2 regions of the Rhodococcus sp. T7 genome follow, and region 1 is predicted to be linked to the other one. Evidence: riboswitches for the same ligand, from Rfam matches in the RefSeq annotation. Region 1 holds a riboswitch; the other holds the start of a gene.
The links. Region 1 has a riboswitch for glycine ahead of gcvP (aminomethyl-transferring glycine dehydrogenase). Riboswitches for the same ligand answer to the same signal wherever they lie in the genome.

Region 1 (3,409 bases):
TCCATCTCCACGGCGGAGTTGAGCTTCATCGTGCACGAGCCGAGCGGGATCATGGTGCGGTCCAGTGCGAGGTCCTTGTCCGACAGCGCGCGCAGGAAGCGGAGCATCGACGTCTCGGATCGGTGCTCGTGGAACACGGGGTGCTGCAGGTAGTTCGACGTGCGCAGCAGCGACTGCGGCAGCGCGGAGGTCGTTGCCGTCTCGACTCGGGCGCCGAACGCGGACAGGACGCGGTCGACGATCTCGTCGGTGGTGCACTCGTCGCAGGCGATCGCGACGTGGTCCGCGTCGACCAGCCTCAGGTTGATGCCTGCGTGGTCGGCGCGGTCGACGACGTCGCGGGCCCCGGCCGGAACGTGCACCAGCACGGTGTCGAAGAAGCTGTCGTGGACCACCGAGTGTCCGGCCGTGCGGAGGCCGCCTGCGATGGCCGTCGCGTGTGCGTGTACCCGAGTCGCGATGGCGCGCAGCCCTTCCGGGCCGTGATATGCGGCGTACATGGCGGCGACGTTCGCGAGGAGCGCCTGCGCGGTGCAGATGTTGCTGGTCGCCTTGTCGCGCCGGATGTGCTGTTCGCGGGTCTGCAGTGCCAGCCGGTAGGCGGTTTTCCCGTCCACGTCGACGGACACACCGACGAGTCGGCCGGGGAGCATGCGCTCGAGCCCGCCGCGCACGGCCATGTAACCGGCGTGCGGCCCACCGAAGAACAGCGGCACCCCGAAACGCTGCGCGGATCCCACCGCGATGTCGGCACCCTGCTCACCGGGCGGCGTCAGCAGCGTCAACGACAGCAGGTCGGCCGCGACCGTGGTCAGGGCGCCACGCTCCTGGGCGGCGGCGATGAGCGGAGCCAGATCACGCACGTGCCCACTGGCGCCGGGCGCCTGGAACACGACGCCGAACAGATCACCGTCCGGAAGACCGTCGGTCAGGTCGGCGACCTCGACGTCGATGCCCACCGACTTGGCCCGGCCACACACCACCGCGAGGGTCTGCGGCAGACAGTCGGCGTCGACGACCACGCGGGGCGTCCCCGACTTCGCCTTGTTCGCGCGCCGCATCAGCAGCACCGCCTCCATTACCGCGGTGGCCTCGTCCAGCAGGGACGCACCGGCGAGGGGGAGGGCCGTGAGGTCTTCGATGACCGTCTGGAACGTCAGCAGCGCCTCGAGCCTGCCCTGGGAAATCTCCGGCTGATACGGCGTGTACGCGGTGTACCAGGCCGGCGACTCGAGCATGTTGCGGCGCAGAACTGCAGGCGTGATGGTGTCGTAGTAGCCGAGGCCGATCATCTGGACGCGGGTCTCGTTGCGCTCGGACAGCGTCCGCAGGTCGGAGAGCACCTGCTGCTCGGACCGCGCCACCGGCAGGTCCAGGGCCTCCGAGCTGCGGATCTGATCGGGCACCGCGGCATCGATGAGCTGATCGAGCGTGTCGTAACCGAGAGCGCCGAGCATGCGCTGGCTGGCGGAAGCGTCGGGGCCGATGTGGCGTGACGGAAAATCGCTGGTGAGAGGCGCGCTGCGATGCGCGTGACGGGATTCGACTGACACGAGGTGACTCCGGTTTCGTTGAGTCCGGACCGCACCGGACATCGACAGGGGGCACCTCCCCGCTCTGTCCTGAAACCTGAGAGTTTGGGCGTACCGCTTGCGCGGCGTGCTCTTCACCTTCGGTAAGTACCGGCCTTGCGGCCGATTCTGTTCTCCAGAGTTGCCTCTACGCTGCGGTACTGGGGCCTGAGAGATTCCCGGGGAGGAAGTTGCTCCTACGGCGCCTCCGAAAAGGAGGTTCTCCCGCTGCGCGTCAACGGCGTCTTCAGTTGTGGTTGGCCAAACAGTACACAGGCGGTGCCGGTTTGTCTCCTGGGCCCTTCGGGCTCGTGCGCCTTTCTGGTTGTTCCCGCTACCAGAAAGGCGCACGGGTGGCGGAGCCGTATTGCCAAAACGCCTCGTCATTTGGCATCCTCGATTGATCCTCGCTCGGACGTGACCGCACACGCCGATCGATGAGAGCCCAGACAGCCTCGAGTGCAACGGTTGTCGTCGTGTGCTCGCCTTCTCCCTCATTTTCCCCCGTGCCGTGCTGCCGGGGGTCGTCGCATACCGACCGGTTTCGTCCGGTCGTAGGAGTTCCTCCATGACTACAGCCCCTGTATCCCCGGCAGGCACGCGCCTGCTCCGCCTCGAAGTCCGCAACGCCCAGACCCCGGTCGAACGCAAACCGTCGTGGATGAAGGTGCAGATGCGGACCGGCCCCGAATACCGGGTTCTCGCCGCCCTCGTCGAGCGCGAGAACCTGAACACCGTGTGTCAGGAAGCCGGATGTCCCAACATCTTCGAATGCTGGGAGGACCGCGAGGCCACGTTCCTCATCGGCGGCAGCCAGTGCACCCGGCGGTGTGACTTCTGCCAGATCGACACCGGCCGTCCCGCGGCCCTCGATCGGGGAGAACCCCGGCGGGTCGCGGAATCGGTGCAGACCATGGGCCTCCGGTACGCCACCGTCACCGGTGTGGCGCGTGACGATCTACCCGACGGCGGCGCCTGGCTGTACGCCGAGACGGTCCGGCAGATTCACGAACTGTGCCCGGGCACCGGCGTCGAACTGCTGATCCCGGATTTCAATGCCGTCGCCGCGCAGTTGCGCGAAGTGTTCGACACCCGCCCGGAGGTACTGGCACACAATGTGGAGACCGTTCCCCGGATCTTCCGTCGGATCCGGCCGGCGTTCACCTACGAGCGTTCCCTCGACGTGATCACCCGCGCGCGGGAGGACGGTCTGATCACCAAGTCGAACCTCATCCTCGGGATGGGGGAGACCACGGACGAGGTGATCCAGGCGCTCCGTGACCTGCACGACGCCGGTTGCCAGTTGATCACGATCACGCAGTACCTCCGGCCCTCGGCCCGGCATCATCCGGTGGAGCGGTGGGCGAAACCGGAGGAGTTCGTGATGCTCGACGGGGTCGCCCGCGAGATCGGATTCCTCGGCGTCCTGTCCGGACCGCTCGTGCGGTCGTCCTACCGGGCGGGCCGCCTGCACGCCGACGCCGTCGCCGCGACCGCTTCCCTCTGATGTCGATTCCCTTTCCGTTCCAGCAAGGAGTTCCCATGTCCCGATCTGCAGATGTCGTCATCCTCGGTGGCGGTTCCGGCGGCTACGCGGCCGCCATCCGCTCGGCCGAACTGGGCCGTTCGGTCATTCTGATCGAAGAGAACGAACTCGGCGGCACCTGCCTGCACAAGGGGTGCATTCCGACCAAGGCGCTGCTGCATTCCGCGGAGATCGCGGACAGTGCCCGCACGGCCGCGCAGTTCGGGGTCGACGTCACGTTCGGCGGGGTCGACCTCGAGAAGGTGCTGAGCTATCAGAACACCATCGTCACCCGCCTGCACAAGGGCTTGCA
Region 2 (3,409 bases), on a different contig from region 1:
GAAATGCACGTGATCGGAGTTCGTGTCGAGCAGCCCCAGAATCAACCTGTCCTGCTGCTGCGGGAAACCGACGGCGAACGGTACCTGCCCATCTGGATCGGACAGACCGAGGCCACGGCCATCGCACTCGAGCAGCAGGGTGTCGAGCCGGCGCGCCCGCTGACCCACGACCTGATCAAGAATCTGATCGAAGCGTTCGGTCGCACTCTGAAGGAAGTCCGCATCGTCGAGCTCCGCGAGGGCACGTTCTACGCCGACCTGGTGTTCGACCAGAACACCCGCGTCTCGGCGCGCCCGTCCGACTCCATCGCGATCGCACTGCGCATCGGGGTTCCGATCTTCGCCGAGGAAGCGGTGCTCACGGAGGCCGGTCTGGTCATGCCCGACGAGCGTGAGGACGAGGTCGAGAAGTTCAAGGAATTCCTCGAGTCCGTGTCGCCGGACGATTTCAAGGCGACCGACGGCTAGGTTTCTCCAGCGGAAGAGCCGTCCAGCAGTAACAGTTGAGGTTCCTCCGGCGCGTTGCGTTGACCCGGTCTCCTCGGAGTCATAGCGTTCGGTGCAGTGATTTTCTGCCCTGCAGATTGTATCGGGCGTACGCTGAGTAGGTTCAGGGTACGGACTAGCTCGATGTCACTGGTGGCGCTTGCGCCGCTCGATGTGCTGCGGATTGCCGCGGACACTGGCGACGCGCGTCACAGGCGCACTGATCGTCGGGTTCAGTGCAACATGTGAGAGGGAGTAGTCAGTGGGAGATCGGCCGCAGGAGAATGCGCTGAATCTTGCGCCCGGCGACAACGTTGCCGAGCCCGAGTTCAGCTCCGAGGAGATCCAGCCGGGCCTCTTCCCGGACGATTCCGTGCCCGACGACCTCGTCGGATACCGCGTTCCCATCGCCTGCCAGATCGCGGGAATCACCTACCGTCAGCTCGATTACTGGGCTCGCACGTCCCTCGTGGTGCCGTCCATCCGCGGCGCGGCCGGGTCGGGCAGCCAACGGCTGTACTCGTTCAAGGACATCCTCGTCCTCAAGATCGTCAAGCGTCTGCTCGACACCGGAATATCCTTGCAGAACATTCGCGTGGCCGTCGACCACCTCCGGAAGCGCGGAGTGCGGGACTTGGCCAAGATCACACTTTTCTCGGACGGGACCACGGTCTACGAGTGCACGTCGGCCGAGGAAGTCGTCGATCTGCTCCAGGGTGGGCAGGGTGTGTTCGGCATCGCGGTCAGTGGTGCAATGCGCGAACTGACCGGCACCATCGCCGATTTCCCGGCAGAGCGCGCCGACGGCGGCGAGAGCGAGCAGAGCCCCGAGGACGAGCTGGCGTCGCGGCGCAAGAACCGCGCGAGCCGCAAGACCGGCTAGACCGCAGACCCGGAGCCCGGCGCTGGTTGCGCCGCTGTCTGTGCTCGTGACATAGACTGGCGGTGCGTCGACGCCGTGCGGGAGAGTTCCGGGCACTGCATGCACAGCAGCATCGTGCTTGCGGGAGTTCGGGCGCCGAAGGAGCAACACCTCCCCGTCAATCTCTCAGGCAAACAGGACCGTGCGGGCTCCGACGCCTCTGGAAAGCGGTGGGAGCACCCACCCGCCCACGGGGAAAGGGCCGTCTTCGCACGCGAACGACGGTACCGAATCTCTCAGGCGCTCGACCCGAGCAGGCGACAGAGGGGGAGGGGCGTTCCGCAGAGCGGGGCGTGTCCTGATCCTCCGAACTGCTTGGGAGTTGTCGTGATCGACGCTGGAAGCCGTACATTCGCCGATCGTCATGTCGGCCCGAACGCTGCGGAACTCGCGCACATTCTCGAACTGGTCGGAGCAGAGTCGCTCGACGACCTCGCGTCGAAGGCCGTTCCCGCCGTCATCCTGGACGGGGTCACGGGCGGCATCGCCGACGGCCTCGACGCCCTGCCCGCACCGGTCTCCGAGCACGAGGCGCTCGCCGAACTGTCCGCACTCGCCGCACAGAACACCGTGGCGACGTCCATGATCGGGCTCGGCTACTACGACACCCTCACCCCGCCGGTTCTGATCCGGAACATCATCGAGAACCCGGCCTGGTACACGGCCTACACGCCGTACCAGCCCGAAATCAGCCAGGGCCGCCTCGAGGCCCTCCTCAACTTCCAGACGATGGTCGCCGACCTGACCGGCATGGAGGTCGCCAACTCGTCGATGCTCGACGAGGCCACCGCCGCCGCCGAGGCGATGACCCTGCTGCGCCGGGCGAGCAAGAGCAAGTCCCCGCGGTTCGTCGTCGACGCCGACCTGTTCCCGCAGACGCTGGCGGTCGTCGAGACCCGGGCCGAGCCGCTCGGCATCGAGATCGTGGTGGCCGACCTGTCCGCGGGCCTACCGGACGGCGACTTCTTCGGCGTCCTCGGACAGATGCCCGGCGCGTCCGGCCGCATCGTCGATTACACCGACGTGATCGCCGCAGCCCACGAGCGCGGCGCACTGGTCGCGGTCGGTGCGGACCTGCTGGCGCTGACTCTCCTCACCCCGCCCGGCGAGATCGGTGCGGACGCCTGCTTCGGCACCACCCAGCGGTTCGGTGTCCCCATGGGCTTCGGTGGGCCGCACGCCGGCTACCTGGCCGTGCACACCAAGCACGCACGTCAGCTTCCCGGGCGTCTGGTGGGCGTCTCCGTCGACGCCGACGGTGACAAGGCCTACCGGCTGGCGCTGCAGACCCGCGAGCAGCACATTCGCCGTGAGAAGGCGACCTCGAACATCTGCACCGCGCAGGTGCTCCTCGCGATTCTCGCGGCCATGTACGCCAGCTACCACGGCGCCGAGGGCCTGAAGGCAATAGCGCTGCGCGTGGCGAACACGGCACACTCCCTGGCGGCCGCCCTCCGTAAGGCCGGCGCCGTCGTCGTACACGAGCACTTCTTCGACACGATCCTCGTGCGTGTCGACGGCCGGGCGGCGGATGTGGTGGCGAAGGCGAAGGACGCCGGCATCAACCTGCGGTTCGTCGACGCCGATCACGTCGCCGTCGCGTGCGACGAGGCCACCACCGACGACGACGTCGCCCGCGTGCTGGCGGCGTTCGGGGGTGACGGCGCCGTGGTCCCCGAGGCGGGCACGTCCGTCCCGAACGCGCAGCTCCGCGGATCCGACTACCTGCAGCACGAGGCGTTCACCCGGTACCGCACCGAAACGGCGATGCTGCGCTACCTCCGGGCGTTGTCCGACAAGGACATCGCACTCGACCGCAGCATGATCCCGCTGGGTTCCTGCACGATGAAGCTCAATGCCACCGCCGAGATGGAAGCGATCACCTGGCCCGCGTTCGCCGGACTGCACCCGTTCGCGCCCACCGGAGACACCCCGGGAATTCTCCGCATCATCAAGGATCTCGAGAACTGGCTCGTCGCCGTCACCGGCTACGACGCGGTC

Region 2: linked by a shared signal. The riboswitch ahead of gcvP (aminomethyl-transferring glycine dehydrogenase) and the one ahead of gcvP (aminomethyl-transferring glycine dehydrogenase) in region 1 are both predicted to bind glycine.

Annotation. Positions count from the first base shown of each region.
Region 1 covers NZ_WXYH01000055.1:88,348-91,756, reverse strand. The annotation lists gene gcvP (aminomethyl-transferring glycine dehydrogenase) at 1-1,595, opposite strand, end outside; glycine riboswitch at 1,718-1,809, opposite strand; gene lipA (lipoyl synthase) at 2,140-3,078, shown strand; gene lpdA (dihydrolipoyl dehydrogenase) at 3,114-3,409, shown strand, end outside.
Region 2 covers NZ_WXYH01000363.1:32,013-35,421, forward strand. The annotation lists gene MLGJGCBP_RS37800 (bifunctional nuclease family protein) at 1-468, shown strand, start outside; gene MLGJGCBP_RS37805 (MerR family transcriptional regulator) at 749-1,369, shown strand; glycine riboswitch at 1,438-1,561, shown strand; gene gcvP (aminomethyl-transferring glycine dehydrogenase) at 1,736-3,409, shown strand, end outside.